One region of the Kocuria rhizosphaerae genome, then DNA from elsewhere that is predicted to be linked to it. Evidence: riboswitches for the same ligand, from Rfam matches in the RefSeq annotation. Region 1 holds a riboswitch; each other region holds the start of a gene.
The links. Region 1 has a riboswitch for S-adenosylmethionine ahead of ACH9EU_RS12215 (methylenetetrahydrofolate reductase). Riboswitches for the same ligand answer to the same signal wherever they lie in the genome.
Positions count from the first base shown of each region.

Region 1 (7,402 bases):
GTCAGGTGGTGGGTCCGGGATCAGCCGTGCTGGACGATCAGCGGCACACCGGCCTCCCGCGCCCCGTCGGCCGACCCGTCGAGGCCCTCGCGGGCGGTCCGGGCCGCCGCCACGAGGTGGACCAGCGAGGCCTTCGTCTCCTCGTAGCCGCGGGTCTTCAGCCCGCAGTCCGGGTTGACCCAGAGGGTGCGCGCCGGCACGTGCTGGAGGGCCCGGCCGAGCAGCTGCTCGACCTCCTCCTGGGAGGGCACCCGCGGGGAGTGGATGTCCCACACGCCCGGACCGATGCCCCGGGAGAAGCCGGCGGCCTCGAGGTCCGTGAGCACCTCCATCCGGGAGCGGGCGGCCTCGATCGAGGTGACGTCGGCGTCGAGGCCGTCGATCGCGTCGACCACCTCGCCGAACTCCGAGTAGCACAGGTGGGTGTGGATCTGGGTCTCGTCCCGCACGCCCGAGGTGGCCAGGCGGAAGGAGTCCACGGACCACTCCAGGTAGGCGGGCTGGTCCTCCCGGCGCAGCGGCAGCAGCTCCCGCAGCGCCGGCTCGTCCACCTGGATGATCCCGATCCCGGCGGCCTCGAGGTCCAGGACCTCGTCCCGCAGGGCGAGCGCCACCTGGTTCGCGGTCTCCCCGAGCGGCTGGTCGTCGCGCACGAAGGACCACGCGAGGATCGTCACCGGGCCCGTCAGCATGCCCTTGACCGGCTTGTCGGTCAGGGACTGGGCGTGGCCGATCCACGGGACGGTGATGGCCTCGCCGCGCAGGCCCTCGCCCTCACGGCTGACGTCGCCCCAGAGGATGGAGGGCCGGGTGCAGCGGGACCCGTAGGACTGGACCCAGCCGTGCTCGGTGGTCGCGAAGCCGTCGAGGTGCTCGGCGAAGTACTGCACCATGTCGTTGCGCTCCGCCTCGCCGTGCACGAGGACGTCCAGGCCGAGCTCCTCCTGCAGCCGGACCACCCGCTCGATCTCCTCGCGCAGGAACCGGTCGTAGGCCTCGGGGGTCACGGCGCCGGAGCGGACCTTCGCCCGCTGCGCCCGGACCTCCGGGGTCTGCGGGAAGGATCCGATGGTCGTCGTCGGCAGGAGGGGCAGGGGGCCGGAGGCCGTGAAGGAGCGGCCCTCCTGGGCGGCGCGGCGGACCTCGGCGGGGGCGCGCCCGATCTCGGCGGCGGTCACCGAGGCGGCGCGCTCTCGCACGGCCGCGTCGCGGACGCCGGCGGCGCCCTCCCGGGTGCGGCGGGCCTCGGCGGCCTCGGCCAGCTGCTCCGCCACGGCGTCCCGGCCGGCGGCCAGGCCGCGGGAGAGGGTCACGATCTCGCCGACCTTCTGGTCGGCGAAGGCGAGCCAGCTGCGCAGCACGGGGTCCAGCTGCGTCTCCTCGGCGACGTCGTGGGGGACGTGGAAGAGGGACGTGGAGCTGGCCACGGAGACCTGGGCGCCGGCCCGGGCCAGCTCCTCGAGCTGGTCGAGCCGGCCCGCCAGGTCGGCCCGCCAGATGTTGTGGCCGTCGACGGCGCCCGCCACGAGCACCGCGGCGTCCTCGCCCCGGAAGAGCTCCAGCTCCTCGGCCGTGGGGAGCGCGCCCTTGACGAGGTCCAGGTGCAGGGCCTCGACGCCCGAGCCGGCCAGGGGCCGCAGCAGCGAGCCCGTCGAGCCGTAGGAGGTGGTGACGAACAGCTGCGGGCGCTCGGCCGCGGCGGCCAGCGTCGTGTAGGCCTCGCGCACGGCCTCGGCCAGCCGGTCGGCGGGGACCGGCTGGTCGGCCACGAGGGCCGGCTCCTCGAGCTGCACCCACTCCGCGCCGGCGGCGTCCAGCGCCGCCAGCAGCTCGGCGTACACCGGGAGCACGTCGCCGAGCCGCTGCAGCGGGTCGAAGCCGGCGGGGGCGTCGTCGTCGGCCTTGGCCAGGAGGAGGAAGGAGACGGGGCCCACGAGGACGGGGCGGACGGTGAACCCGTGCTCGGCGGCGCGGCGCACGTCGGCGACGAGACGCTCGGCGGTGGCACGGAAGGGGGTCCGCGGGCCGATCTCGGGGACGAGGTAGTGGTAGTTGGTGTCGAACCACTTGGTCATCTCCAGCGGCGCCCGGCCGGCGTCGCCGCGGGCCAGCACGAAGCTCGCGTCGAGGTCGAGACGGCCCTCGGCGTCGGCCAGGTCGGCGAAGCGGGAGGGCACCGCGCCCAGTGCCACGGTCGTGTCGAGGACCTGGTCGTAGAGGGCGAACTCGGCCGGCAGGGACGAGTCCTGCGCGCCGAGGCCGAGCTCGACGAGACGCCGGTAGGTGGCCAGCTGCAGCTCGGCGGCGGCCGTCTCCAGCTCCTCGCGGGTCGAGCGCCCGGCCCAGTAGGCCTCGAGGGCCTTCTTCAGCTCGCGGCGGCGGCCGATCCGCGGGTAGCCCGTGATCGTGGCCGCGGGGAAGGCGGGGACGGCGGTCGGGGTGGTGGTCGTGCTCATGGAGGTGCTCCTGACGTGTCGTGGATGGTGGTTCGGGAAGGTCTGTGGTTGCCGCGGCCGGCCGGGTGTCCGCGGGGCGGCTCAGGCCGGCAGCAGCCGGGGGAGCGGGGCGGGCTCGTGGGGCGTGCGCGGCAGGTCCACGCGCTCGAGCAGGTCCAGCACCGCCCGGTGCTCGTTGAACGTGTAGAGGTGCAGGCCGGGGGCGCCGGCGTGGAGTGCGGCGCGGCACAGCTCCGCGGCGAACTCCACGCCGGCCCGGTGCCGCGCGTCGGGTCCGGGGGCGTGCTCGAGGGCGGCCTCCAGCGCCGGGTCCGGGGCCATGCCGGCCAGCCGGCAGAGGTTGCGCAGTCGGCGCACGCCGGTCACCGGCATGATCCCCGGGACGATCGGGATCGTGACCCCGGCGGCCCGGGCGGAGTCCAGCAGCTGCTCGTACTCCTCCGGCCGGAAGTAGACCTGCGTGATCGCGAAGTCCGCGCCGGAGTGCTGCTTCGCCAGGAGCACGTCGACGTCGTGCGCCACGGACGGCGACTCCGGGTGCCGGGTGGGGTACGCGGCCACGCCCACCGCCAGCCGGCCGGCGGCGAGGTGCGCCGTGTGACGCCGCTCCACGTCCCGCACGAGCTCCACGAGGTGGGTCGCGAACGGCAGCTCCCCGCGGAACGCCGCGGGGTCCTCCGGCAGGTCCCCGCGCAGCGCCAGCACGCCGCGGACCCCGCGCCGCACGAGCGAGACGACGACGTCCTCCAGCTCCTCCCGTGTGCTCCCGGCGCAGGTGAGGTGCGCGAGCGGCCGGAGGCAGGTGCGGGCCAGGAGGTGGTCGAGCAGCGCCAGGGAGCGGTCCCGCCGCACGGCGTCCCCGCTGTACGTCACGGAGACGTGGTCGGGACGGGTGGGCTCGAGCGCCTGGATGGTCCGCAGCAGCGTCTCGGCGCTCGCCGCGCAGCGCGGCGGGTAGAGCTCGTAGGACAGGGACGGCGGCGCCGTCCGGCCGCTCGGCGTTCGTGTCACGTGTTCCTCCTGGGTCACCCCGAGGGAGGGCGCCAGCCGTCCCGGAACCGGTCCGGGAGGCTGCGACAGCTCCATCGGTCCTGGCGGGAGCACCGTTCCGTCGCCCCGTGCGGGACGGCGGATGGTTGCTGCGGCGTCGACGAGCCAGGTCTCTCGGCCGCTCTGGATAGATGCAAGGACCATTTCAACGGCTCTCCGGCCCGGCGCCAAGTCGGGGTGCCCAGAAGACGTCCCACGCCGAAGTGTGACGCGCCCCGTGTCACACGGCGCAACACGGCAGCCGTCCGTGGGCTCCCGCCGTGGCGCAGACCCGCGGAGCCCGACGCTCAGGCCGTCCGCAGCACCGACGGCCGTCCGAGCCGGGCCCGCACGCCGGGGGAGAACAGCACCGACTCCGGTGGTCCCTCGACCGTCAGGCCGGCCGCCCGGAGGAGCCCGTCCTCGAGGTGGACCGGTCTCGCCGGGTACAGGGGCCACGGCCTGTGGGCCACGGGCACCCACCACGTCGCCCCGGCCGCCCTGTGGTGGGCTCCGAACCGGGCGGTGAGCTCCAGGGACAGCGGATCCTCTGCACGCCGTGCGAGGTCCGGGCGGACCGAGAAGGACGAACGGGCGCCTCCGCGGCGGCGCTCGACCGCATAGCCGCGGACGGGCGCGGGACCTCCTGTCGCCGCGGCGCGGCACCGCGACCAGACGTAGGGGACGCCGGCGGCGCGGGCGCCCAGCACCACGGGAAGGCGCGGGGCGTCCAGGGACAGGAACACGACGCCGCGCGACCCGTCGGGTCCGCGCGAGTACACGCGCACGTTGACCTCGGCGAAGGAGCCCAGGTGGGGGAGGGGGACGACGGTGCCGAGACGTGTGCGGCGCATGCGGAACCCGATGAGACCGACCCAGGCCGATCCGTCGACCACGTCCACCTCCACCCGTGGCGGCAGGTACGGCGCGACGACGGACGGCGGCAGCCGCCAGTGCAGGAAGACGGCGTCCTCCCAGAGCTGGTCCGCCAGATGGGGCCGGGGCAGGGCGTGGCCCCCGGGCCACGGACCGGCTCCGCCGGTTCGGTGCATGGCGCACACCCTACCGCCGGGTGTGCCGTGGATCACGCCGCTGAGGGCGCCGGCGCTACCATCGTCAGCATGATGCGATTCCTGGTCGTGGCGCTGCTCCTCGCACTCGGGGCCGTGGCGCTCCTGGCCGCCTCGCTCGGCTCCGGCGGCTGGTGGCTGCTGGCCGCGGCGGTGCTGGGCCTGCTGGTGGTGGGCGTGTGGGACGTCGTGCAGAAGGAGCACTCGGTCCTGCGGAACTACCCGGTCCTCGGGCACATGCGCTACTTCATGGAGTCCATCCGCCCCGAGATCCAGCAGTACTTCGTCGAGCGCAACTACGACGGCAAGCCCTTCGACCGCGACACCCGGTCCCTGGTCTACGCCCGGGCGAAGGGGACCATGGGGGACAAGGCCTTCGGGACCGAGCGGGACGTGAACCGGATGGGCTACGAGTACCTCCTGCACTCCACCGCCCCGGTGCCACCCCCGGACGAGGCCCCGCGGGTCCGCATCGGCGGGCCGGGGTGCACGCAGCCCTACGACATGTCCCTGCTGAACATCTCCTCGATGAGCTTCGGCTCACTGTCCCGCAACGCCGTCCTGGCCATGAACAAGGGCGCGGCCCTCGGCGGCTTCGCCCAGGAGACCGGCGAGGGCGGGCTCACGGACTACCACCGGGCCCACCCGGCCGACCTGATCTGGGAGATCGGCTCGGGATACTTCGGCACCCGCAACGACGTCGGCGAGTTCGACCCGGAGGAGTTCCGGGAGAAGTCGCGCCTGCCCGAGGTCAAGGCCGTCACCGTCAAGCTCTCCCAGGGCGCCAAGCCCGGTCTCGGCGGCGTGCTGCCGGGGGCCAAGGTCAGCCCGGAGATCGCCCGGGCCCGCGGGGTGCCCGAGGGCGTGGACTGCATCTCCCCGGCCAGCCACAGCGCCTTCACCACGCCCCGGGAGCTGATGCGCTTCATCGGACGGCTGCGGGAGCTCTCCGGCGGCAAGCCGATCGGCTTCAAGCTGTGCGTGGGGTCCCGGGTGGACGTGCTGGGCATGTGCAAGGCCATGCTGGAGGAGGACGTGGCACCGGACTACATCATCGTGGACGGCAACGAGGGCGGCACGGGGGCGGCGCCCCTGGAGTACCAGGACCACGTGGGCACCCCGCTGACCGAGGGCCTGATGCTGGTGAACAACGCCCTGGTCGGCGTCGGGCTGCGGCCGCCGATCAAGCTGGGGGCGGCCGGCAAGGTGGCCTCCGGCTCGGACGTCGTCAAGCGGATGATCCAGGGCGCGGACTTCACCATGAGCGCCCGGGCCATGATGATGGCCACCGGCTGCATCCAGGCCCAGAAGTGCCACACCAACAAGTGCCCCGTGGGCGTCGCCACCCAGAACGAACGGCTCATGCGCGCCCTGGACGTGGCGGACAAGGGCGAGCGCGTGCACCTGTACCACCGGGCCACGGTCCGCGAGGCGGTGCAGATCATGTCCTCGATGGGCTGCGGCGACATGCGCGAGCTCTCCCCGCACATGCTGCGGCGTCGGATCGACCACCTCACCACCCGCTCCTACGCCCACATCTACAACTGGATGGAGCCGGGGGAGCTGCTCAGGGCGCCGCCACGGACCTGGGCGGAGGACTGGGAGCTGGCGGACCCCGACCACTTCGGTCTCTACCGCCCGGGCCCGGGCAAGATCGAGCAGCGCGACGACCCGGCCGTCCGGCACGAGGAACGGCCGGGCGAGGCCCCGGGCTCGGGCGACGTCGGGCGGCCCGAGGGCGAGCCGGGCCCGGAGTCCTGAACCCGCGCCCGGCGGCCGTCAGAGGATCGCGCGCAGGAACGTCTTGGTGCGCTCGTTCTTCGGGTCCGTGAACATCTCCTCCGGGTGCCCGTCCTCGATGATCCGCCCGCCGGCGAACATCATCACCCGGTGGGACACGTCGCGGGCGAACTGCATCTCGTGGGTGACGATCAGCATCGTGATGTCGGTCGTCTCCGCGACCCGGCGCAGGACGTTGAGGACGTCGTCCACGAGCTCCGGGTCGAGGGCGGAGGTCACCTCGTCCAGCAGCAGGATCTCCGGGTCCATGGCCAGGGCCCGGGCAATGGCCACGCGCTGCTGCTGACCGCCGGAGAGCCGTGAGGGGTGCTGGTCGGCCTTCTCCTCGAGGCCGACCTGGCGGAGCAGACCCAGCGCCTTCTCCCGGGCCGCGGACTTGTCCATGCCCAGCACGTGGACGGGCGCCTCGATGATGTTCTCGAGCACGGTCATGTTGGGGAAGAGGTTGAACTGCTGGAAGACCATGCCGATCCGCCGGGTGATCTGCTTCTGCCGCTTGGGCGGCAGCTCCACCCGGCGACCGTTGCGCATCTCGTGCGTGAGCGGCTCGCCGTTCACGAAGATGAATCCCTCGGTCAGGTCCTCGAGGGTCATGAGCAGCCGCAGGATCGTCGTCTTTCCGGAGCCGCTCGGCCCGATGAGGGTCACGCGCTCCCCTCGCCGGACCGTGAAGTTCAGCCCGTCGAGGACCGTGTGGTCGCCGAAGCGCTTGACGACGTCGCGGAACTCGATGACGGGAGTGTCTCCGGGATCTCCGGCGCGGGGCGCCGGGTCCTGCTGGGAGGGGGTGTCGGGGCGCTCGTCCCCGCGGTCAGTAGTGGGCAAGACGTTTCTCCAATCGGCGGATCAGGATGGAGGTCGGATAGCTGGCGGCCAGGAAGATCAGCCCGGCGAGGGTGAACGCCTCCGTGTACGCGAAGTTCCGTGCCCCGAACTGCTGGGCGGAGGTCACGAGCTCGACCACGGAGATCGCGAACAGGAACGGGGTGTCCTTGAACATGGCCACGGCGTAGTTGCCGAGCGAGGGGATCGTGGCCCGGAGCGCCT
Region 1 is NZ_JBISWL010000106.1:10,369-17,770, forward strand. Features, by position in the region: gene metE (5-methyltetrahydropteroyltriglutamate--homocysteine S-methyltransferase) at 21-2,456, opposite strand; gene ACH9EU_RS12215 (methylenetetrahydrofolate reductase) at 2,538-3,467, opposite strand; SAM riboswitch class I at 3,536-3,640, opposite strand; gene ACH9EU_RS12220 (YqjF family protein) at 3,794-4,537, opposite strand; gene ACH9EU_RS12225 (glutamate synthase-related protein) at 4,607-6,316, shown strand; gene ehuA (ectoine/hydroxyectoine ABC transporter ATP-binding protein EhuA) at 6,335-7,087, opposite strand; gene ehuD (ectoine/hydroxyectoine ABC transporter permease subunit EhuD) at 7,167-7,402, opposite strand, start outside.

Region 2 (7,402 bases), on a different contig from region 1:
GGCCCGGCCGAAGCGGTCCATGATGCGCTGGTCGAGGGACCCCGCGTTGACGCCGATGCGGATCGAGACGCCGGCGGCCTTGGCCGCACGGGAGATCTCGCCGACCTGGTCGTCGAACCGGCGGATGTTGCCGGGGTTCACGCGCACGCCCGCGCACCCGGCGTCGATGGCCGCGTACACGTACTTGGGCTGGAAGTGGATGTCCGCGATGACCGGGATCGGGGACTTCTTCGCGATGATCGGCAGGGCGTCGGCGTCGTCCTGGGACGGGCAGGCCACGCGGACGATGTCGCACCCGGCCGCGTTGAGCTCGGCGATCTGCTGCAGCGTCGCGTTGATCTCCGTCGTGGGGGTGGTCGTCATGGACTGCACGCTCACCGGCGAGTCGGACCCGACGCCCACGGAGCCGACCCGGATCTGCCGGGTCCTCCGGCGCGAGGAGAGGACGGGCTGGGGGGCGGCGGGCATGCCGAGGCTGACCGGGGTCACGGGGTTCCTCCGAGAAATCGAGGGCAGGAATCGAGAGCGGTGGCGGCCGGACCCGGTGCCGGGGTCCGTCGTCGGTTCCCATTGTGCCCCATGCCCGGGCGGCCGCCGTGGCCGTGGCGGAGCTCACGGTGCCGGCCGGTGCCGGGCGCGCGCCGGCGCCGGCCCGCTCAGAACAGCTGTACGGGCTTGACGATGTCCGCGTAGATCAGGAGCGCGGACATCCCGATCATCAGCACCGCCACCGCGTAGGTCACGGGCAGCAGGCGCGCGGGGTCGAAGGGCCCTGGATCGGGCCGGCCGAGCAGCCGGGAGGTCCCCCGCCGCAGCGCCTCCCACAGGGCCCCGGCCACGTGCCCGCCGTCCAGCGGCAGGAGGGGCAGGAGGTTGAACACGAACAGGGCGAGGTTCACGGAGCCGACGAGCCCGACGAGGGAGGCCGCCTTGTCGCGCAGGACGATCTCCTCGTGGGCGGCGATCTCCCCGGAGATCCGGCCGATCCCGACCACGGAGATCGGCCCGTCCGGGTCCCGCGGGCCCTCGCCGAAGGCCGCCTCTGCCACCTCGTAGATCCGCTGCGGCAGGTGCAGCACGACGCCGGCGATCCGGCCGAGCCCGTCGAGGACGGCCGCCGGCACCTCGGTGACCGGCTGCCGGACGGACTCGGTCGTGGGGCTGATGCCGATGAACCCGACCTTCTCGTAGCGCGGCGACCCGTCCTCCCCGGTCACCGCGGCGCCCCGGTCGTCGAGGACGGGCCGGGAGCTGAGGACAGGGGTGAGACCGGTCCGCACGCTCCGCCCGTCCCGCTCGACGACGACCGGGATCCGCTCCCCGGCCCGGTCGCGGATCCGGCCCGTGAGCTCGTCCCACGAGGCGACGGCGGCGCCGTCGACGGCCGTGACGACGTCGCCCGGGCGCAGCCCGGCCTCGTGGGCGGGCGCCCGGGGGTCCCCCGGGGCGCACTCGTCCTGACCGGCAGCCTGGCGCTCGGCGGGCACGACGCACTCGGCGACCCACGCGACGGTCGTCGTAGGGGTCGGCGTCCCGAAGCCGGTGAGCAGGACCGCGACGCACAGCGTGCCCAGCAGGAGGTTCATGAGGGGGCCGCCGAGCATGATCACGACACGCTTCCACACCGGCAGCCGGTAGAACACGCGGTGCTCGTCACCGGGGCCGATCTGCACCGCGGCCGCGCCGCGGGCCTCGGCGGCCAGCTGCTGGAAGACCCCGGTGCTCGCGGCGCGGGCGGGCACGCCGGAGCGGGCGGGCGGGTACATGCCGACCATCGAGATGTAGCCGCCCAGGGGGACGGCCTTGAGCCCGTACTCCGTCTCGCCCCGGCGGCGGGAGGCCACGGTGCGCCCGAAGCCGACCATGTACTGCGTGACGCGCACGCCGAAGAACTTGGCCGGCACCAGGTGGCCGATCTCGTGCAGGGCGATGGACACGGCGATCGCGGCGGCCGCGAGCAGCACACCGGCCAGGAACAGGGCCACGCCCATCCGTCGGACCGCCCGGGCTCGTGGGCCGCCCCCGGCGGACGCCGGGGGCGGGGGTCGGGGCCGCGCGGTGCGCGGCGAGCACCAGTCTGCACCATCCTCCCGGGCGGCACCTGGACGGGGACCCCGACCGTCGCGGGCACCCCCGGACGACGACGGCCGGCCGCTCCCGCTGGGGAGGGGCCGGCCGGCGCGGTCCGCGGGAACGGCCCGTCAGCGGCGCAGGATGCGGCGGGCCAGGTGGTTGCCCACGAACTGGACCAGCTGGACCAGGACCACGATGACCGCGACGGCGGCCCACGTGACCTCGTCGTTGAACCGCTGGTAGCCCAGGCGCAGGGCGAAGTCGCCGAGTCCGCCGGCGCCGATGGCGCCCGCCATCGCCGACATGTCGGTGATGCCGATGACGAGGAAGGTGTAGCCGAGCACCAGCGGCCCGAGCGCCTCGGGCAGGATCACGGTCGTGATGATCCGCCACCGCGAGACGCCCATGGAGCGGGCCGCCTCCACGACGCCGGGGTCCACGCCCATGAGGTTCTGCTCCACGATCCGGGCCACGGCGAACATCGCGCCGATCGTCATGGCGAAGATCGCCGCGTTGGGCCCGAGCCGGGTTCCCACGACGTTCTGGGTGAGGGGCCCGAGCGCCGCGAGCAGGATGATGAACGGGATCGGGCGGACGAAGTTCACGACGACGTTGAGCGACGTGTACACCGCCCGGTTCTCCAGGATGTTGCCGCGGCGGGTGACGTAGAGCCCCACGCCGACCAGCAGGCCGAGCACCCCGGCCAGCAGGAGCGTCGCGGCGACCATGTACAGGGTCTCCCCCAGTGCGCTGAGCAGCTGGGGACCGAGGACGGTCCAGTCGTTGTTCACGCCGCCACCTCCCGCACGGTCGTGACGCGGGCGAGCTCGTCGACCACGTCCTGCACGGCCGCCTCGGGGCCCGTCAGCTCGAAGGTGAGCGAGCCGAAGGACTGCTCCTGCAGGACGCTGATCCCGCCGTAGGCGATGGTGAAGCGCACGCCGAGCGCCGCGCCGTCGGAGAGCGCTCCGCCGATGTCCACGCCGTCGCCGACGTCCACGATGACCAGGCGTCCCCGGTGGGCCCGGCGCAGCCGCTCGACCTCCCGCTCGTCGGGGACCGTGTGCAGCACGGAGGAGACGAAACGCCGGGCGGTCTCGGTGCGGGGCCGCGCGAAGATGTCCACGGTCGGCCCGTCCTCCAGGACCTTCCCGCCCTGCATGACGGCGACCCGGTCCGCGATCGCGCGCACCACGTCCATCTCGTGGGTGATGAGCACGATCGTGATGCCCAGCTCCCGGTTGGCGCGCTGCAGCACCTGCAGCACCTCCTGGGTGGTCTCCGGGTCCAGGGCGGAGGTGGACTCGTCGGCCAGGAGCAGCTCGGGGCTGGTCGCCAGCGCCCGGGCGATGCCCACGCGCTGCTTCTGGCCGCCGGAGAGCTGCTCCGGGTAGCTGCCCGCGTGCGCCGAGAGGCCCACGAACTCCAGCAGCTCCGCCACGCGGGCCCGGCGCCGGTCCTTGTCCCACCCCGCCCGCTTGAGCGGGTACTCGACGTTGCCCGCCACCGTGCGGGAGGTGAACAGGTTGAACTGCTGGAAGATCATGCCGATGTCCCGGCGGACCGGAGCCAGCTCCGTCTCGCTGCGACCGGCCACCTCGAACCCGCCCACGGTCAGCGAGCCGCTGGTGACCGGCTCGAGGCCGTTGATCAGGCGCACCAGGGTGGACTTGCCGGCCCCGGAGTAGCCGATGACGCCGAAGATCTCGCCGCGGCGCACCTCCAGGCTGACGTCGTCGACCGCCACCACGTCGCGCGCCGCACGGCCCGTTCCGGTCCGGAACACCTTGGAGACGTTGCGGAAGGCGACGAGGACCTCGCCCGGGCGGCCGGAGCGCGACGGCGCGGCGGAGGCCGCCGCGCTCACTGCTGCTGGTCCTTCAGCTCCTGCTGGTACCGCTCGGTCAGCTCGCGCAGTTCCTCCTGCTCCAGCTGCAGCGGCACGGCGGTGCCACGGGTCTCCTCCAGCTCGGCGTCGACGACGGGCTGCTCGTGGTAGAGGTCGGCGACCTGCTTCAGCGTCTCGTCGTCGGCCAGCTCCTCGGTGGTGGTGAAGAGGTTGACGTAGACCCGGGAGCCCTCGGACTCGGGGTCGTCCTGGGCCAGCGCCGACTCCGGGTCGATGTCCGCCCGCGAGAGGAAGTCGTTGTTGATGATCGACCCGGCCACCGAGTCGAGCGAGAGCACGGTCTGCTCTGCGGAGACGGGCGTGACCCGCACCGTCGAGGCCTCGGTGTCGACGTCGAGCTCCGAGGGGATCAGCGTGTCGTTCTTGAGCTCGACCAGGCCGGCCGACTCGAGCACGAGCAGGGCGCGGGAGAGGTTCACGGCGTCGTTGGGCACGGCGATCTCGTCCCCCTCCTGGAACTGCTCCACGGAGTCGTACTCGTTCGAGTAGAGGCCCAGCGGGTAGATCGAGGTCGAGCCGATCGGGGTGATGCTTCCCCCGGCGGAGTTGTTGTAGTCCGCGAGGAACGGGATGTGCTGGAACCAGGTCATGTCCACGTCCCCGGACTCCGTGGCGGGGTTGGGCTGGTTGTAGTCGGAGAAGTCGACGTACTCGACGGTGATGCCCTGCTCCTCCGCGAGCGTCTTGAGGGCCTCGTGGGTCGGGTCGGTGCCGACGACGCCGATGCTGACCTTGCCGTCGGCGAGGGCGCCCTCACCGGCCTGCTCGGTCGAGCCGCCGCAGGCGGTCAGCGTCAGGCCGAGGGTCGTGGTCAGGGCGAGGAGGGGGAGGCGCTGCGATCGCATGTCTGCCTTTCCGGAAGGTCCGTAGGGTGTCGGAGGTGGTCCCGGCCGGGTTCGGCGGGTCGGGCACGGGCCTCGACGCGCCGGACGGCGCGGAGCGGTCGAACCGTACTTGCCGCCGGCTGCGTCGCCGAACCGTGGCCGGATGGTCATCTGGGGCACCCCACTACGGGAGAGGGTTGCCGCCCAGCCAGCCAGAGCTTCGCGCTGGGACTCGTCATCCGCCGGACACACTACCACGCGGCGGGGCCCTCCCGGTCAGCGTCCGAGGACCTCCTGGGCCCGCCGCCGTGCCCACCGCTCGGCGTCCAGGACGGCCTCGAGGTCGAGCGGGCCGGCGTCGTCGTGCTGCTCGAGGACGTCCCGGACGGTGTCCACGATCGCCGGGAAGCGGATGCGCCCCGCGTGGAAGGCGTGCACCGCCTCCTCGTTGGCCGCGTTGAACACGGCCGGGAACGTGCCGCCGCGCTCCCCCGCCGCCTTGATCAGGTCCACGGCCGGGAACGCGTCCCGGTCCAGCGGCTCGAAGGTCCACTCCGTGGCCCGGGTCCAGTCGCACGGGAGGCCCGCACCGGGCACCCGGTGCGGCCACGCGAGGCCGAGGGCGATCGGCAGGCGCATGTCCGGCGGCGAGGCCTGGGCCAGGGTCGATCCGTCGACGAACTGGACCATGGAGTGGACCACGGACTGCGGGTGGACCACCACGTCGATCCGCTCGAGCGGCACGTCGAAGAGCAGATGGGCCTCGAGCACCTCGAGGGCCTTGTTGACCATGGTCGCGGAGTTGGTCGTGACCATCGGGCCCATGTCCCACGTGGGGTGGCGCAGGGCCTCCTCCGGGGTGACCGCGGCCAGCTCGGCCCCCGAGCGGCCGCGGAACGGCCCGCCCGAGGCCGTCAGCACGAGGCGGTCGACCTCGGCGGCGGTGCCGCCGCGCAGCGCCTGGGCCAGGGCCGAGTGCTCCGAGTCCACCGGGATCAGCGCGTCGGGGTCGCCCGTGGCCGCCGCCGCGGCACGCACGAGCGGGCCCCCCGCGACGAGCGACTCCTTGTTCGCCAGCGCCAGCTTGTGCCCCGCGCCCAGGGCGGCCAGCGTCGGGGCGAGGCCGATCGAGCCGGTGATGCCGTTGAGCACGAGGTCCGCCCCGGGGTGGGCGGCGGCCGTCGACGCCGCGTCCGGCCCGTGCTCGATCTCGGGGCGGTAGCCTCCGGCCCCGGCCGCCCGGGCCCGCTCGCCGATCAGCCGGCTCAGCTCCGCGGCGTCCGCGGCCGTCCCGCTCGTGGCCACGAGCCCGGCGCGGGTCGACACGGCCTGCGCGGCCAGCAGCGGCAGGTGCCGCCGGCCCGCGGCCAGGGCGACCACCGTGAAGGGCGCAGCGCCGTCGAGCTCCGCCGCGGCCCGCACGACGTCGAGGGCCTGGGTGCCGATCGAGCCCGTGGAGCCGAGGACACTGATCCGGCGCGGTCCCGCCGCGGCCAGAGCCCGCAGCTCCGGGGTCGGGCGGGTGCGGGTCGGGGCTGCGGGGGACGTCATGGTCCCAGTATCCCCCAGCGCTCACCCCGTACCCGCTCCCCCGGTCGGCGCCGGCAAAGGCCGAGGCCCCGTCCACCGTTGCCGGTGGACGGGGCCTCGGGTTCCGCCAGGACGCCGGTCAGTGGGCGTGGCCCTTGCGGCCGGTGACGAGCCCCCAGATGAAGAGGACGATCAGCGCGCCGCCGATGGCGAGGAGCCAGGTCGAGAGCGAGAAGAACGTGCTGATGTCGACGCCGAACAGGGCGGATCCGATGAAGCCGCCCAGCAGCGCGCCCACGATGCCGAGGATCATGGTGACGATGATCCCGCCACCCTGGTTGCCCGGCATGATGAGCTTCGCGATCGCGCCGGCGATGAGGCCGAGGATGATCCAACCGAGAATTCCCATGATTGCTCCTTATCCGTCCCGGGAGGGACTTTCATTGTAGGCAACCGGAGAGTTGCCCAGGAATACCCTGAGCCCGGTTTCGTCTCCACCCTACTGCTCCGTCAGCCCCCTGTCTTTCTGTGGCGTGCACCCGGGTGTGTCCCCGCCGGGAACGGAACGGCCCGCCCGACGCGGTTGCGCCGGGCGGGCCGTGGATCGTCCCAGGTGGGACGGGATCAGGCGCCGTCAGTGGGCGACGGGCTTCTCCGCACCGATCCCGGTGAGGGAACGCACCTCCATCTCCGACTGCTTGACCGGGTCCTCCAGACGGCGCTCCGTCATGGAGCCGATGAAACCGAGGAGGAAGGAGGCCGGGATCGAGACGATCCCCGGGTTCGTCAGCGGGAACCACGCGAAGTCGGCCGTCGGGATCATCGAGGTCTCGGCCCCGGACATCACCGGGGAGAAGACGATGAGGCCCACCGAGATGAGCAGACCGCCGTACATGGACCACACGGCGCCGCGGGTCGTGAACCGCCGCCAGTACAGGGAGTACAGGATGGTCGGCAGGTTGGCCGAGGCCGCGACCGCGAAGGCCAGGGCCACGAGGAACGCCACGTTCTGCCCCTGCGCGCCGATGCCGCCGAGGATGGAGACGACGCCGATGACCACGACCGT
Region 2 is NZ_JBISWL010000148.1:7,533-14,934, forward strand. Features, by position in the region: gene ispG (flavodoxin-dependent (E)-4-hydroxy-3-methylbut-2-enyl-diphosphate synthase) at 1-489, opposite strand, end outside; gene ACH9EU_RS17715 (site-2 protease family protein) at 657-1,991, opposite strand; gene ACH9EU_RS17720 (ABC transporter permease subunit) at 2,202-2,801, opposite strand; gene ACH9EU_RS17725 (ATP-binding cassette domain-containing protein) at 2,861-3,940, opposite strand; gene ACH9EU_RS17730 (MetQ/NlpA family ABC transporter substrate-binding protein) at 3,937-4,827, opposite strand; SAM riboswitch class IV at 4,928-5,046, opposite strand; gene dxr (1-deoxy-D-xylulose-5-phosphate reductoisomerase) at 5,083-6,357, opposite strand; gene ACH9EU_RS17740 (GlsB/YeaQ/YmgE family stress response membrane protein) at 6,476-6,745, opposite strand; gene ACH9EU_RS17745 (sodium:solute symporter family transporter) at 6,971-7,402, opposite strand, start outside.
Region 2: another riboswitch for S-adenosylmethionine. It lies ahead of ACH9EU_RS17730 (MetQ/NlpA family ABC transporter substrate-binding protein); the one in region 1 lies ahead of ACH9EU_RS12215 (methylenetetrahydrofolate reductase).

Region 3 (7,402 bases), on a different contig from region 1:
CGCCGGTGACGTCCTCCGCCCACGCGAGCAGCTGCCCGTCCTCGGAGACGTCGAAGCTGCCGAGGGAGTAGAACTCGTGCGCGGCGGACTCGGCGTTCGCGTCGAGGAGCACCTGCTCGCCGGCCATGGTGGCGCCCGGCTCGACGACCGGCGGGGTCCAGTCGCTCAGGACGTCGCCCGTGACGGGCGCCGGCACGCGGCAGAAGACCTGGTGCGCCCCGCCCTCGACGGTCCGGGAGAAGTACCACCAGTTCCCGCGGCGGTTGGGCACGGACAGGTCCGTCTCCTGCGTGCGGCCCCGGATCTCCTGGAAGAGCGTCTCGCGCAGTCCCGCGAGGTGGGCGGTCCTGGCCTCCGCGTGGTCGTTCTCGGCCGTGAGGTGGGCCAGCACCCCGGGGTCCTCCTTGTTCCGCATCCACTCGTACGGGTCGGAGAACACGTGGCCGTGGAACGACCGCTCGACGGGCTGCCGGCGGGTCGGGGGAGGAAGCGAAGTCATGGGTCCCATCCTAGGGAAGCGCGGCGGGACTCCTCCCCGGGACGGGCCCGACGGGCGCCCGGTGCCAGAATGGCGGCATGAGCACCCCCTCCCACCGGGCTCCGCGTCCACCCGCCTTCGCCTCGACCCGCGCCGACCTGTGGGTGCAGATCCTCCTGGTGCTGGGCGTGTCGCTGGGCGCCTCGGCCCTGTACGCGGTGATCTCGCTGTCCGAGGACCTGGCCCGGGGCCCCCTGTCCGAGGCGCGGACGACCATGAACCCGCCGTTGAGCCTGCAGCCGCTGTTCGACCTGGTCCGCCAGCTCACGGGCATCGCGCTGGACCTCGTCCCGGTCCTGCTCGCGCTGTACCTGCTCGCCGGTTCGGCGGGCGCGGTGCGCAGCGTCCGCCGCCGGGTCGGCCTGGACGCCCGGATGCCGGTCCCGGACCTCGGGCTGGGGGCCCTGCTGTTCCTGGTCATGGGACTGGGCACACTTGCCCTCTACGGTGCGGGCCGGGCCCTGGGCGTCACGGCCACGGTGACCACGTCCGGTCTCGACGCGCACTGGTGGACGGTCCCGGTGCTGCTGCTCTCGGCGCTGCGCCACTCGCTCCTCGAGGAGGTCGTGGTGGTCGTCTTCCTCACCGACCGGCTGACCCGCATCGGGTGGCGCTGGCCGGTGGTGCTGGTGGTCACGGCCCTGTTCCGGGGCAGCTACCACCTCTACCAGGGGATCGGCCCGTTCCTGGGCAACGTGGTGATGGGTCTCGTGTTCGCGGAGCTCTACCGGCGCACCGGGCGGGTCATGCCGCTCGTCGTCGCGCACTTCCTGCTCGACGCCGCGGCGTTCGTCGGCACCGCCTGGTTCCTGGGCTGAGCCGCACGTGCCCGCCCCGGACGCTCAGATGGTCACGCGGCCGTCCGGGGTGTCGAAGGCGACCGCGAGCAGGCCGGGCGTCCCGTCCGGATAGCGCCACTCGACGTCGAGGTCCTGCAGGGCGGTCTCCACGGGGGCGCCCAGCCACTCCGTGACCCGGTCCCGCGAGCCGGCGATGCACATGCCCTGGAGCGAAACGTCCGTGATCCGGGCCTGGGAGGGGTGCATCTGCGGGTCGGAGTCGAAGTGCACCATGAACGGCAGCTGTGGGTCGGCGATCAGGCCCTTCACGCCGATCTGGTGCCACTCCAGGACCCGGCCGTCCGGGAACACGCGCTGGCCGGGCACGGCCCGGCGACCGAGCCGCCGCTCGAAGGGGGCGAGGTCGTCCACCTCGACGACCCAGCCGAGCCAGCCGCCGCCCGCGGCGGAGCGGGCGCGCACGGCCTGTCCGAAGGGCGCCTTCTCGGCGGCCGGGTGCTCGAGGGCCTCGACGACCTCGACGTACTGGCGGCCGGTGAGCGGGAGAATCATGTTGCGGGTGCCGAACCGTGGGTGCACACCGCCCTTGACGGGCTCGATGCCCAGCTGGTCGGCGATGGCCTCGGTGGTCGCCTCCAGGCCCTCCGGGCGGCAGGCGTAGGACACGTGGTCGACTCTCATGGGCTCATCGTGGCACCGTGTGAGTTTGGTCTCCAAATCGGTCGCGGGCCGTCCGTTCCGGCGACGGGACGGGTGTTCCGCGCCGTGTCCGCACGGCCGGGAACGGCCCCGGCTTGACGCCGCGTCGCCCGAATCCGGAGAATGCTGTCCAGGTCATGAGCGCCAGCGTGCAAGCCCCAGCTAGCTGGCCGGCAACCCTCCACCGCGGTGGGGTGCCCTGGGTGAAGACCAGGCTCCTCGCGACCGGCGAGCGAGCAAGCGCGGGTCCCCGGTGCCCGGCCGTCGAACGGCCGCACCACCACGGTCGGCGACCGGACCCCTGACCTTCCGCAAGGAGCTCACGGCATGCCCGAGTCCACCGCCTCCCCGGCGCAGCACCCCACTCCCGAGAACCCGTCCGGGTGGGCGTTCGAGACCCAGCAGATCCACGCGGGCCAGAGCCCCGACCCCGTCACCGGCTCGCGGGCGCTGCCGATCCACCAGACGACGTCGTTCGTCTTCCCGGACGCCCGGGCGGCCGCCGACCGGTTCGCGCTCGCGGAGCTCGGCCCGATCTACACCCGGATCGGGAACCCCACGACGGAGGTCGTGGAGAAGCGCATCGCTGCGCTCGAGGGCGGTGTCGGGGCCCTCATGCTCAGCGCCGGGCAGTCGGCCACGACGTTCGCCGTGCTCAATGTCGCCGGAGCGGGGGACCACGTGGTGGCCAGCCCCAGCCTCTACGGCGGGACCTTCAACCTCTTCAAGTTCACCCTGGCCAAGCTCGGCATCGACACGACCTTCGTGGACGACCCGGACGACCCCGAGGCGTGGCGGCGCGCCGTGCGGCCGAACACCAAGGCCTTCTACGCGGAGACCATCCCCAACCCGCGAAACGACGTCCTGGACATCGAGACGGTCGCCGGGATCGCCCACGAGAACGAGGTGCCGCTGATCGTGGACAACACGGTCGCGACCCCGTACCTCGTCCAGCCGCTGCGCTGGGGAGCGGACGTCGTGGTGCACTCGGCGACCAAGTTCCTGGGCGGGCACGGCACGGCCATCGGCGGCGTGATCGTGGACTCCGGGAACTTCGACTACGGCCGGTACCCGGAGCGCTTCCCCGGCTTCAACGAGCCCGACGAGTCCTACGGCGGCCTCGTCTACGCGGAGACGCTCGGGGCCGACGGCGTGTTCGGCGTGAACCTCTCCTACGTCCTCAAGGCCAGGGTCCAGCTCCTGCGCGACCTCGGCTCGGCGATCTCGCCGTTCAACGCCTTCCTCATCGAGCAGGGCATCGAGACCCTGTCCCTGCGCATGGAACGCCACGTGGCCAACGCCGGGACGGTGGCCCGCCGGCTCGAGGCGCGCGAGGACGTGCGCTCCGTGTCCTGGGCCGGCCTCGAGTCCTCGCCGTGGCACGAGCGCGCGCGGAAGTACGCGCCCCGCGGGGCCGGCTCGATCGTCGGCTTCGTGCTCGACGGCGGACGCGAGGCCGGCGCCGCGTTCGTCGACGCGCTGTCGCTGCACTCGAACGTGGCGAACATCGGGGACGTCCGCTCGCTCGTGATCCACCCGGCGTCCACGACCCACAGCCAGCTGCTGCCGGAGGAGCAGCTGGCCGCCGGCGTGGAGCCCGGCTTCGTCCGGCTCTCCGTGGGCCTCGAGAACGTCGAGGACATCCTGGCGGACCTCGAGCTGGGATTCGCGGCCGCGGCCGCGTGCAGGGGGCAGGAGCGGGCGTGACGGTGGTGCGGGGCGCCGACGCCGGGTCCGACGTCCGGGAGGACGGCGTGCCCCGGCACGCCGAGATCGGCACGCTGGAGCTCGAGTCGGGCTTCCGGCTGCCCGAGGTCCGGCTCGCCTACGAGACGTGGGGGACCCTGGCCCCGGACGGCTCCAACGCCGTGCTCGTGGAGCACGCCCTCACCGGGGACACCCACGTGGCCGCCGGCCGGGCGCGCCCCGGCGCCACGGAGGCCGAGCGCATCGCGGCGCTCAGTCCCGGCTGGTGGGAGGGGCTGATCGGTCCCGGGGCCGCCCTGGACACCGACCGGTACTTCGTGGTGTGCGCCAACATCGTGGGGGGCTGCTACGGCTCCACGGGCCCGGCCACCCCGGCGCCGGCGAGCGTGGACCCCGAGCGCCGGCCCTGGGGTTCCCGCTTCCCCCTCGTGACGGTGCGGGACTCCGTGCACGCCGAGGCGGCCCTGGCGGACGTCCTCGGGATCGACTCCTGGCGCCTGGTGCTCGGCGGGTCCATGGGCGGGGCCCGTGCGCTGGAGTGGGCCGTGACCCACCCGGACCGGGTCCTGGCGTGCGCCGTGGTCGCGGCGTGCGCGCAGTCCAGCGCGGAGCAGATCGCGTGGGGCCAGGCGCAGAACCTGGCGATCCGCCAGGACCCCCACTTCCGTGGCGGGGACTACTACGACGGTCCGCCGCCGATCGCCGGGCTGGGACTCGCCCGGCGGATCGCGCACATCACCTACCGCTCGGCCGCCGAGCTCCACGACAGGTTCGGCCGGGCCCCCCAGACGGACGAGCAGGTGATCGGCACCCACGCGGACGGCCGCGGCCGCTACCAGGTGGAGAGCTACCTCGACCACCAGGCGTCCAAGCTCGCCGGCCGCTTCGACGCCAACAGCTACCTGGCCGTCAACGAGGCGCTCATGTCCCACGACGTCGCGCGGGGCCGGGGCACGGTCGAGGAGGCCCTCTCGGTGGCCTCGTGCGAGTGGCTGGTGGCCGCGGTCGACTCGGACCGGCTGTACCTGCCCCACGAGTCCGACCTCCTGGCCGCGGCCCTGCCGGGCACGGTCCGCCGGCACACGCTGTCCTCCCGCTCCGGGCACGACGGCTTCCTCATCGAGTCGGTGCAGCTGGGGAGGCTCCTGCGGGAGACCGTGCTGCGCGGCGACTGAGGCGGTCCCGCCCCCGGCCCGCACGGCGACGGCCGTCGGACCGCGGCCGGAGCCTCCTCCAGCCGGGCCGCGCCCGGGGCCGTGCGGGCGGCGCGCCCGCCCCCGGCGGGTCGGATGGCAGACTGGACCCATGACCCAGGACACCACCTCCACCGGACCCGCCGCCCCCTTCACCGTCTGGAGCAACGACGCCGACGCCCGTCCCGGCACGCCGCTGCTCGTGCTCCTGCACGGGTACGGGTCCCACGAGCGCGACCTGATGGCGCTCGTGCCCTCGCTGCCGCGCGAGTTCAGCGTGGCGTCCGTGCGTGCGCCGCAGCCGGCCCAGATGGGCTACCAGTGGTTCCCCCTGGCCGCGGACCTGAGCTTCTCCCTGGACCGCGTCGCGGAGGCCGTCGAGCCCGTGGCCGCGTGGCTGCGGGAGATCGCCGCGCAGCACTCGAGCACGACGCTGCTGGGCTTCTCGCAGGGCATGGCCATGGCCACCTCCCTGGCCCGGCACATGCCCGGGGAGATCGACGCCGTGGTCGGCCTGTCCGGCTTCGTGGTGCCCGGCGAGCACCGGCTCTTCGCCGACGACCGGCTCCGGGAACGCCCGCTGCGCATGTTCTGGGGCCGGGACCCGCAGGACCCCGTCATCCCGCAGGAGATGGTGGACGCCACCGCGGAGTGGATGCTCGAGCACGCCGACGTCATGAAGGTGCAGTACACCGGCGTGGGCCACGGCATCAGCCAGCAGGAGCTCGGCCACGTGCGGGAGTACCTCGACCACGTGGTCCTCGGGGACGGGGCGGTCAGCCCCCGGCGGTGATCCGGACCGCGGCGCCGCCCGCGGCGACGACGTCGCCGGGGTGCAGCTGACGCCCTCGGCGCGTCTCGACCTCGCCGTTGACCGTGACCTCGCCGCCCTCGACGAGCCCGCGGGCGTGGGCGCCGTCCTCGGCGAGATTGGCCAGCTTGAGGGCCTGGCCGAGCCGGATCATGTCGTCGCGGATGGGCAGGTCGTCGTGGGCATCGGGCTGCTGCGGAGGGGTCATGGGCCCATTGTCCCAGGCGCGACCGCCGGGACACGATCTAGGCTGGGCCCGTGCCCGCACCCGAGCTTCCCGTCCCCCGGATCCTCGCCGTGCTCGGACCGGTCCTGGCCGTGCTGGCCGGCTCGCTCCTGGCCGTCCAGTCCCGGATCAACGGCGTGCTCGGCACCTCCCTGGGCGATCCCGTCACGGCGGCGTTCACCGCCGTCGTCGTGGGCCTGGTGGTGGTGAGCGCGGCCGGGGTGCTCACCCGACGGGGCCGCAACGGTGCGCGGCGGCTCGTGGACGGGCTGCGGGACGGCGGACTGCGGTGGTGGTTCCTGCTCGCGGGCCTCGTCGGCGCGGTGTTCGTGTTCGCCCAGACCCGCACCGTCGAGACGCTCGGGGTCTCCGTGCTGCTCCTGGCGGTGGTGGTGGGACAGTCCGTGGGCGGGCTGGCGGTGGACCGGTGGGGGGTCGGTCCCGGCGGGGTGCGGCTCGTGACGGGGCGCCGGGTGCTGGGCACGGTGCTCGTCGTCGGGGCGGTGCTGGTGGCGGTGAGCCCCCGGCTGAGCGGTGCCGGTCAGGGACTGTCCGTCCTGGTCCTGCTGCCGTTGGCCGCGGGAACGCTGATGCCCCTGCAGACGGCCCTGAACGGAAGGATCGGCTCCGCGGCCGGCACCCCGATCACCCCGACGCTCACCAACTTCCTCGTGGCCGCCGCCGGTCTCGGGGCCGTGACGGCCGTCCACCGTGCGGCGGCGGATCCGCCCGCGTGGTCCTGGGCCGGGCCGTGGTGGCAGTGGACCGGTGGGCCGCTCGGCGTTCTCGCCGTGGGCGCGGGTGCGCTGCTCGCCCGGTGGATCGGGGTTCTGCAGACCAGCCTCGGAGTGGTCACCGGCATGCTGGTGGGCGGGCTGGCGGTCGACGTGCTGATGCCGTCCCCGGGCACCGTCGTCGCACCGTTGACCGTGCTCGGCACGGCGCTCACCCTGGTCGGGCTGGTCGTGACCTCCTGGCCGGGACGGGCCGGCCCCGGGCCGGTCGGCGTGCCCGGCCGGAATTGACTACCCTGGGCGAGGACGTCGCAGGCGGCGTCCTCGTTCGTGGCGGCCGACGGCGGCCGCACCCTCGGCGGCCGACCGCCGAGCGAGCCAACCCACCACGCGCGTCCGCAGCCGGCGGTCGGGCGAGAACCCGGAGTGAACCCACATGGCCCCCAGAACCACGTTGGACAACGTCATCACGCTGGCCAAGCGCCGCGGTTTCGTGTTCCAGGCGGGTGAGATCTACGGCGGCTCCCGCTCGGCCTGGGACTACGGACCCCTGGGCGCCGAGCTCAAGGAGAACATCAAGCACGAGTGGTGGCAGACCTTCGTGCGGGGCCGGGAGGACATGGTCGGCCTGGACTCCTCGATCATCCTGCCGAAGGCGGTCTGGGAGGCCTCCGGACACGTGGCGACCTTCACC
Region 3 is NZ_JBISWL010000131.1:6,763-14,164, reverse strand. Features, by position in the region: gene ACH9EU_RS14995 (S9 family peptidase) at 1-499, opposite strand, end outside; gene ACH9EU_RS14990 (CPBP family glutamic-type intramembrane protease) at 577-1,356, shown strand; gene ACH9EU_RS14985 (VOC family protein) at 1,381-2,019, opposite strand; SAM riboswitch class IV at 2,171-2,286, shown strand; gene ACH9EU_RS14980 (bifunctional o-acetylhomoserine/o-acetylserine sulfhydrylase) at 2,365-3,744, shown strand; gene metX (homoserine O-acetyltransferase MetX) at 3,741-4,919, shown strand; gene ACH9EU_RS14970 (alpha/beta hydrolase) at 5,050-5,730, shown strand; gene ACH9EU_RS14965 (RNA-binding S4 domain-containing protein) at 5,714-5,956, opposite strand; gene ACH9EU_RS14960 (DMT family transporter) at 6,007-6,999, shown strand; gene ACH9EU_RS14955 (glycine--tRNA ligase) at 7,145-7,402, shown strand, end outside.
Region 3: another riboswitch for S-adenosylmethionine. It lies ahead of ACH9EU_RS14980 (bifunctional o-acetylhomoserine/o-acetylserine sulfhydrylase); the one in region 1 lies ahead of ACH9EU_RS12215 (methylenetetrahydrofolate reductase).

Region 4 (7,402 bases), on a different contig from region 1:
TGGGCGCCCAGGGCGAGCACGCACGCGGTGATGCCCGAGCCGCAGCTGGTGACCACGCCGTGGCCCTCGGGGACGACGGCGTCGATCCGCTCCCTCAGCCGCGGGAGCGGCAGCAGGTGCCCGTCCGGCCCCTGGAGCTCGGTGTACGGGAGGTTGACCGCTCCCGGCATGTGCCCGGGGCGCAGGCCCGGCCGCGGCTCCGGCTCCGTGCCCGCGAACCGTCCCGCCGAACGGGCGTCGAGGACGGTCGCGTCGGGGGCGGCCAGGGCACGGGCGACGTCGTCGGCCCCCACGAAGAACCCCGCACGGGGCACCAGCTCGACGTCGCCGGGCTCGGCCGGGGGCGCGGCGTGCGCCCCGGTGGGTCGGCCCTCGGCGACCCAGGCGGGCAGGCCGCCGTCGAGGACGGCGACGCGCCCGAAGCCCGCGCTGCGGAGCATCCACCAGACCCGGGGGGCGGCGAAGAGGCCCTGACCGTCGTAGGCGACGACCGTGCTGCTCCGGCGGATGCCCAGCGACCGGGCCGCCGCGGTCAGCCGCTCGGCGGAGGGCATCGTGTGCGGCAGCTCCGAGGACGGGTCCGAGAAGGGACCGTCGAGGTCCAGGAGCAGGGCGCCGGGGACGGCCTCGTCGGCGCGGTTCATGACAGAGCTGGCATCCACGAGCACCAGCCGGGGGTCGTCGCGGTGCTCGGCCAGCCACCCCGTGCTCACCACGGGCCCGGGGAGCTCGAGCGGGGCGGTGGCGTCGTCGGCAGGGATGCTGGGGTCCATGGGCCTCAGACTAGGACGTGTCGCCGTCGATGTCCCCCAGGTGCCGGATCCGGTCGTCCGCGGGGCCGTGTCCGAGCGTCCGGACGAGGTCCTGGAGCCGGTCCGTCGCCTGTGCCCAGCCGTCGTGGAAGCCCATCTCCGCATGCCGGTCCCTGTCCTCCTCGGTCCAGTGGAGGGCGCGCACGACGTGGCGGGTCCGGCCGTCCGCGTCGGACAGGTCGACGACCGTCGTCATGAACGGCACGACCGCGGGCCGGCCGGCGGGGATCCAGCCCGGGGCGAAGGCGTTGGTGAACACCAGCCGCCGCTGCGGAACGGCGTCCAGGAACACCGCGACGCCGTCGGACAGCTCGCCGCCCGGCCCGCGCATGACGATGTGGGACGTTCCCCCGGGACGCGGCTCCAGGGTCTTCACCTCGGTCGTCCAGGACCGGGGGCCGAACCACTGCTCCAGCAGTGCGGGATCCGTCCAGCAGCGCCACACCACCGAGCGGGGGGCGTCCAGGACGCGCTCCAGCCGCAGCTCGAGACCCTCGGCCTCGTCTTCGGTCATCGGGCCTCCTCGGTGGTCCGAGGAATGCAGGGGTCGCCGTTCGGGGCGTCTCCCCAGTGGAACGGTTCCGCCCCGGCCGCGACAGGACCGAGGCCCGGCACCTCGACCACGGCATGGGTCCGGGCGACGCTGTGCCCGTTGACCCCGTTGACCCCGTTGACCCCGTGGCGCCCGGACGCCGAGCCGGCGGCGCCGGGGACCGCCGGGCAGGACCGGCCGATCAGGCGGTCAGCGCCCGCTCGAGGTCCTCCAGCTGGTCCTCGACGTCCTCGATCCCCACGGAGAGCCGCACCAGGTCCACGGGGACGGCCAGCGCGGTGCCCCGGACGGTGGCGTGCGTCATCTCGGACGGGTAGCAGACGAGGGACTCGACCCCTCCCAGGCTCACGGACAGCGCGTAGAGCCGCGTGCCCTCCGCCGCGGCACGGGCCGCCGCCTCTCCCCCGGCGAGGCGGAAGGAGACCATGCCGCCGAACCCGCGCATCTGCGCGGCGGCCAGGTCGTGGCCCGGGTGCTCCGGCAGCCCCGGGTAGAGGACCTGGGTGACCTCGGGGCGGCCGAGCAGCCACTCCGCGATCCGCTGCGCGCTCTCCTGGTGCCGTTCCATCCGCAGGCTCAGGGTCTTCAGCCCGCGGGCCGCGAGGTAGCTGTCCTGGGGACCGGCCACGGCCCCGGCCGCGAACTGCTGGAACGCGACCGTCTCGGCCAGCGGCGCTCCGCGCCACTCGGCCGCGCCCACGACCACGGCGCCGCCGAGGACGTCGGAGTGCCCGCCGATGTACTTCGTGGTGGAGTGCACCACGGCGTCCGCGCCGAGCAGCAGCGGGTTCTGCAGGTACGGGGAGGCGAAGGTGTTGTCGACGACCAGCAGCGCCCCGGCGTCGTGGGCGAGCTGCGCCCACGCCGCGACGTCGGCGATGCCGAGCAGGGGGTTGGACGGCGTCTCGAGCCACAGCACGCGGGTGGCGCCCGGGCGGAGGGCGGCGGCCACGGCGTCGAGGTCGGTGATGTCCACGGGCGTGGAGGCCACGTCCCACGGGGCGAGGACCTTGGTGATCAGCCGGTTCGTGCCGCCGTAGCCGTCGGCGCCGAGCACGACGTGCTCCCCCGGTCTGAGCACGGCCCGCAGCAGGGCGTCCTCCGCAGCGATCCCGGAAGCGAAGGCGAACGCCCGTTCACCGTGCTCGAGCGCGGCGAGCTGCTCCTCGAAGCCGCCGCGGGTGGGGTTCGAGCCGCGGGAGTACTCGTGCCCGGCGCGCAGGACGTTGATCCCGTCCTGGGCGAACGTGGAGGTCTGGTAGATGGGCGGGATCACTGCCCCGGTCAGGGGGTCCGGCGCCTGACCGGCGTGGACGGCGGTCGTCGTGAAACCGCGCGTGCGGACGCGGTGCGGTGCGGTGGAGGTCATGTCGCGGCTCACTTCCCGGGGGTCGAGGTGGTCTCGAGGACGCGGTCGAGGGCTTGGCGGAGGTCTGCCACGAGGTCCTCGGGGGACTCGAGGCCGATCGAGAGCCGGATCGTGGTCTCGGCGATCCCGCCGGCGATCCGCTGCTCGGGCGTCAGCCGGCAGTGCGTCATGGCCGCCGGGTGGACGACGAGGCTGCGGGTGTCGCCGATGTTGGCGACCAGCTTGAACAGCCGGAGGCTGTCGATGAACGGCCCCACGGCGTCGTCGGGGGCGGCGAGGTCGAAGGAGAACACGGACCCGGTGCCGCGCGGGAAGTCGCGGGCCGCGATCCCGGCGCCGGGGTCACCGGGCACTCCCGGGTGGTGCACCCGGGCGACGGCGGGGTGGCCGGCCAGGAACTCGGCGACCGCGAGTCCGGAGGCGGTGTGGCGGGCCACGCGCAGGTCCAGGGTCTCGATGCCCTGGATGATCTGGCTCGCGTTGAACGGGGACAGCGTGGTCCCGAGGTCGTGGACGTACTTCGCGCGGACCAGGTGCAGGTAGGGGCTCGCGCCGGCGCAGCGGTCCACGAGGCTCCGGCCGCCCCACCGGGCGCGGGCCACGGTGAACTGGGGCCACTTCCCGGGCTGCGCGCTCCAGTCGAACGTCCCCCCGTCCACCACGGCGCCGGCGAGGGAGTTGCCGTGGCCGCCCAGGAACTTGGTGGCCGAGTGCACGACGATGTCCGCGCCCTTCTCGAACGGGCGGTACAGGGCCGGGGACGCGACCGTGTTGTCGACGACGACGGGCACCCGGGCGGCCCGGGCGACGTCGGCGATCCCGGGCAGGTCCGGGAGGGTGGCCAGCGGGTTGCCGATGGACTCGAGCAGGAACGCCCGGGTGTCCGGGCGGACCGCCGCGGCCCACTCGCCCGGGGTGGTCGGGTCCACGAAGTCCACCTCGACGCCGAGGTCGGCGAACGAGTCGGTGAGCAGGTCCACGGTGCCGCCGTAGAGCTTCTCGGAGGCCACGAGGTGCTTGTCCTCGCCCTGGCCGAGCAGGGCCAGCAGCGCGACGGCGACGGCCGACTGCCCGGAGCCGGTGGCCACCGCGCCCGTGCCGCCCTCGAGATCGGCGATGCGCTGCTCGAGCACGCTGACGGTCGGGTTGCCCGTGCGGGTGTAGGTGAAGCCGGGCCGCGTCTGCGCGAACATGTGCTTCGCGGCCTCGTAGTCGGGGAACTCGTACGCCGCGGACTGGTAGATCGGCACCGTCAGGGTGCGCTGCGTGACGACGTCCTGGGTGCCCGCGTGGATCTGGCGGGTGGCGAGGTCGTGGTCGGCCACGTCGTGCTGGGTCACGGGGAGGGACAAGGCGATGCTCCTGCTGCTTGCTCTTACCCGCACCGGTCGGCCGCGGCGGGCTCGCCGCGGAGGATGCAGGCCGCTTCCTCATCCGAACCACCCACTGAGCATGGGGTTGGTGCGTGACCAAGTCGGAGCTTGGCGGTCACGTCTCGTGAAGCTGGATCAACAGTAAGCGCGCCGCTCCCGGGTGTCCCACCGCGACGCAAGATGACGCCCGTGACGGATCATGACGTCATCCGCCCGAGTACGACGCCCCCGAGTACGACGCGCTCGTGTCGACGTCCTCGAAGACCAGGAACGTCTGGGTGTCCACGACGCCGGGCAGCTGCTGGATGTGCTCGAAGATCACCTGGCGCAGGTGGACGGTGTCCACCGCCCGCACGAGGAGCATCACGTCGAAGGTGCCGCCGACCAGGGCGATGTGGTGCACCGCCGGAATGGCCTGCAGCTGCGCACAGAGGTCCCGCCAGGTGTTCTGCTGGAGCTTGAGCGTCACGTAGGCGGAGGCCTGCAGCCCCGCGCGCACCGGGTCGACCACCGCGCTGTAGCGCAGGATGACGCCCTCGTCCCGGAGCCGGTTGATGCGGGCGTAGGCGTGCGCCCGCGAGACGTGCACCGCCGCGGCGATCGCGGTCACCGACTGGCGGGCGTCCCGGGTGAGCTCGGAGAGGATCCTGCGGTCGGTCTCGTCCAGCGGGACGGGCGTGGAGGGCACGGGGAGCTCCTTCGGGTGCGGTCCGGACCTGCGTCCCGACCGGAACGGACGAACGCATGTGCTCCAGGCCACACTAGAGCATTTCGTCCACCGCAATTGCGTCCATGACTCCACTTTTCTGCACTTCTGCCGTGCCCTGGATACGAAGGCGTTCCTGTTCCCATACTTGGCGGACAGAGCAGAACCCGCCCTCCTGCCGTCCCGGCTCCGGGACCCGGGCGGGACCGACCGAGGGGACACCATGAGCCAGACCGTCGAGACCCCCGGGGACCCCATCCTCCGGGCCTCCCAGCGCTTCGGGATCACACCGGAGCAGTACATGCTCCCGGCCCGCGGCGAGATCCGGATGGTCGACCCGTCCGGACGCCTCCTGCCTCCCGCCGAGCAGGGCACCGAGCCCGGCCACGAGTACCCGCTGCCGCCCGAGGACGTGCTGCTGGAGGCCTACGAGAGGCTCGTGGTCGGCCGCCGGGTCAACGACCAGAACTCCGCACTGGTGCGCCAGGGCCGGATGGCGGTCTACCCGTCCAGCCACGGCCAGGAGGCCTGCCAGGTCGCCGCGGCCCTGTGCCTGCACGAGGGCGACTGGCTGTTCCCGACCTACCGGGACACCGTGGCGGTCATGACGCGGGGGGTGGACCCCCTGCAGGCCATGGCGATCTTCCGCGGCGAGTGGCACAGCGGCTACGACCCCCACGAGCGCCACGTGGGCATCCAGTCCACGCCCCTGACCACGCAGCTGCTGCACGCGGTCGGGGTGGCCCATGCCGCCAAGCTGCGCGGTGAGGACACCGTGGTCCTGGCGATGTGCGGGGACGGCGCGACCAGCGAGGGCGACTTCCACGAGGCCCTCAACTTCGCGGCGGTGTTCAAGCTGCCGGTGGTGTTCTTCGTGCAGAACAACGGCTACGCGATCTCCGTGCCGCTGGCCCAGCAGTCCGCGGCCCCGACGCTGGCCCACAAGGCCGTCGGCTACGGCATGGCGGGCGAGCGCGTGGACGGCAACGACCTCGTGGCCCTGCTCGCGGCCCTGCGCCGGGCGGTCGACCTCGCCCGCTCCGAGTCCGAGCCCCTCCTCGTGGAGGCCCACACCTACCGCATGCAGGCCCACACCAACGCCGACGACGCCACGCGCTACCGGGACGACGCCGAGGTGCAGGAGTGGATCGCGAAGGACCCGGTCACTCGGATGCGCGCCTACCTGGACGCGCAGGGCGTGCTCGAGGACGACGCGGAGCGGCGCATCGCCGCGCGCGCCGAGGAGGTCGCCACGACCCTGCGGGACGGGATGAACGCCGAGGTGCGGATCGACCCGCTCGAGCTCTTCCGCCACGTCCACGCCGAGCAGACCCCGCAGCTCGCCGAGCAGGAGCGCTTCCTGGCCGACGAGCTCGCCCGAGAGGAGACCGAGAAGTGAGCACCCTCGAAGCCCCCGCCCCGCCCGCCGGCGCCCCGGCCGCGAAGCCGGTGACCCTGGCCCAGGCCCTCAACACCGCCCTGGCCGACGCGATGGCCGCCGACCCCGACGTCGTCGTCTTCGGCGAGGACGTCGGCACCCTCGGCGGCGTCTTCCGGATCACCGACGGGCTCACCGAGCGCTTCGGCCGCACCCGCTGCTTCGACACCCCGCTGGCCGAGTCCGGGATCGCCGGCATGGCCGTGGGCATGGCCATGAACCGGATGCGCCCGGTGATCGAGATGCAGTTCGACGCCTTCGCCTATCCGGCGTTCGAGCAGATCGCCTCGCACATCGCGAAGATGCACAACCGCACCCGCGGTGCCGTGACCCTGCCCATCGTCATCCGCATCCCGTACGCCGGCGGGATCGGCGGCGTGGAGCACCACTGCGACTCCTCGGAGGCCTACTACGCCCACACCCCCGGCCTGAAGGTCTTCACCCCGGCCACCGTGGAGGACGCCTACCTCATGCTCCGCGAGGCGGTCGACTCGGAGGACCCCGTGGTGTTCTTCGAGCCCAAGAAGCTCTACTGGTCCAAGGCCCCGGCCGACCTGGCCGAGCTCCGGGACCGCTACGAGCAGGGTACGCACGGGCGCCGGGAGGGCCGCGCCGTCGTCGCCCGACCCGGGGACGACGTGACGATCCTGACCTACGGGCCCTCCGTGCCCACCGCCCTGGCCGCTGCCGCCGCCGCGGCGGCGGAGGGCCGCTCGCTGGAGGTCGTGGACCTGCGCACCCTCGTGCCCTTCGACGACGAAACGGTCGCCGGGTCGGTGCGGAAGACCGGCCGCGTGGTGGTCGTGGCCGAGGCCCCCGGCTTCGCGTCCGTGGCCTCGGAGATCGTGGCCCGGGTGCAGGAGCGCTGCTTCCACTCCCTGGCCGCACCGGTGCGCCGGGTGACCGGCTTCGACATCCCGTACCCCGCGCCCAAGCTCGAGGAGTACTACCTGCCCAGCGTCGACCGCATCCTCGACGCCGTGGACGACCTGCAGTGGGAGGACTGACCATGACCGTGAGGACCTTCACCCTCCCCGACCTCGGCGAGGGCCTGACCGAGGCCGAGCTCGTGACCTGGCTCGTCCGGGTGGGCGACGCCGTCGCCGTCGACCAGCCCATCGCGGAGGTCGAGACCGCCAAGTCCGCCGTGG
Region 4 is NZ_JBISWL010000115.1:38,718-46,119, reverse strand. Features, by position in the region: gene ACH9EU_RS13780 (rhodanese-like domain-containing protein) at 1-773, opposite strand, end outside; gene ACH9EU_RS13775 (SRPBCC family protein) at 784-1,326, opposite strand; gene ACH9EU_RS13770 (cystathionine gamma-synthase) at 1,547-2,734, opposite strand; gene ACH9EU_RS13765 (PLP-dependent transferase) at 2,743-4,086, opposite strand; SAM riboswitch class IV at 4,101-4,237, opposite strand; gene ACH9EU_RS13760 (AsnC family transcriptional regulator) at 4,313-4,795, opposite strand; gene ACH9EU_RS13755 (thiamine pyrophosphate-dependent dehydrogenase E1 component subunit alpha) at 5,037-6,212, shown strand; gene ACH9EU_RS13750 (transketolase C-terminal domain-containing protein) at 6,209-7,258, shown strand; gene ACH9EU_RS13745 (2-oxo acid dehydrogenase subunit E2) at 7,261-7,402, shown strand, end outside.
Region 4: another riboswitch for S-adenosylmethionine. It lies ahead of ACH9EU_RS13765 (PLP-dependent transferase); the one in region 1 lies ahead of ACH9EU_RS12215 (methylenetetrahydrofolate reductase).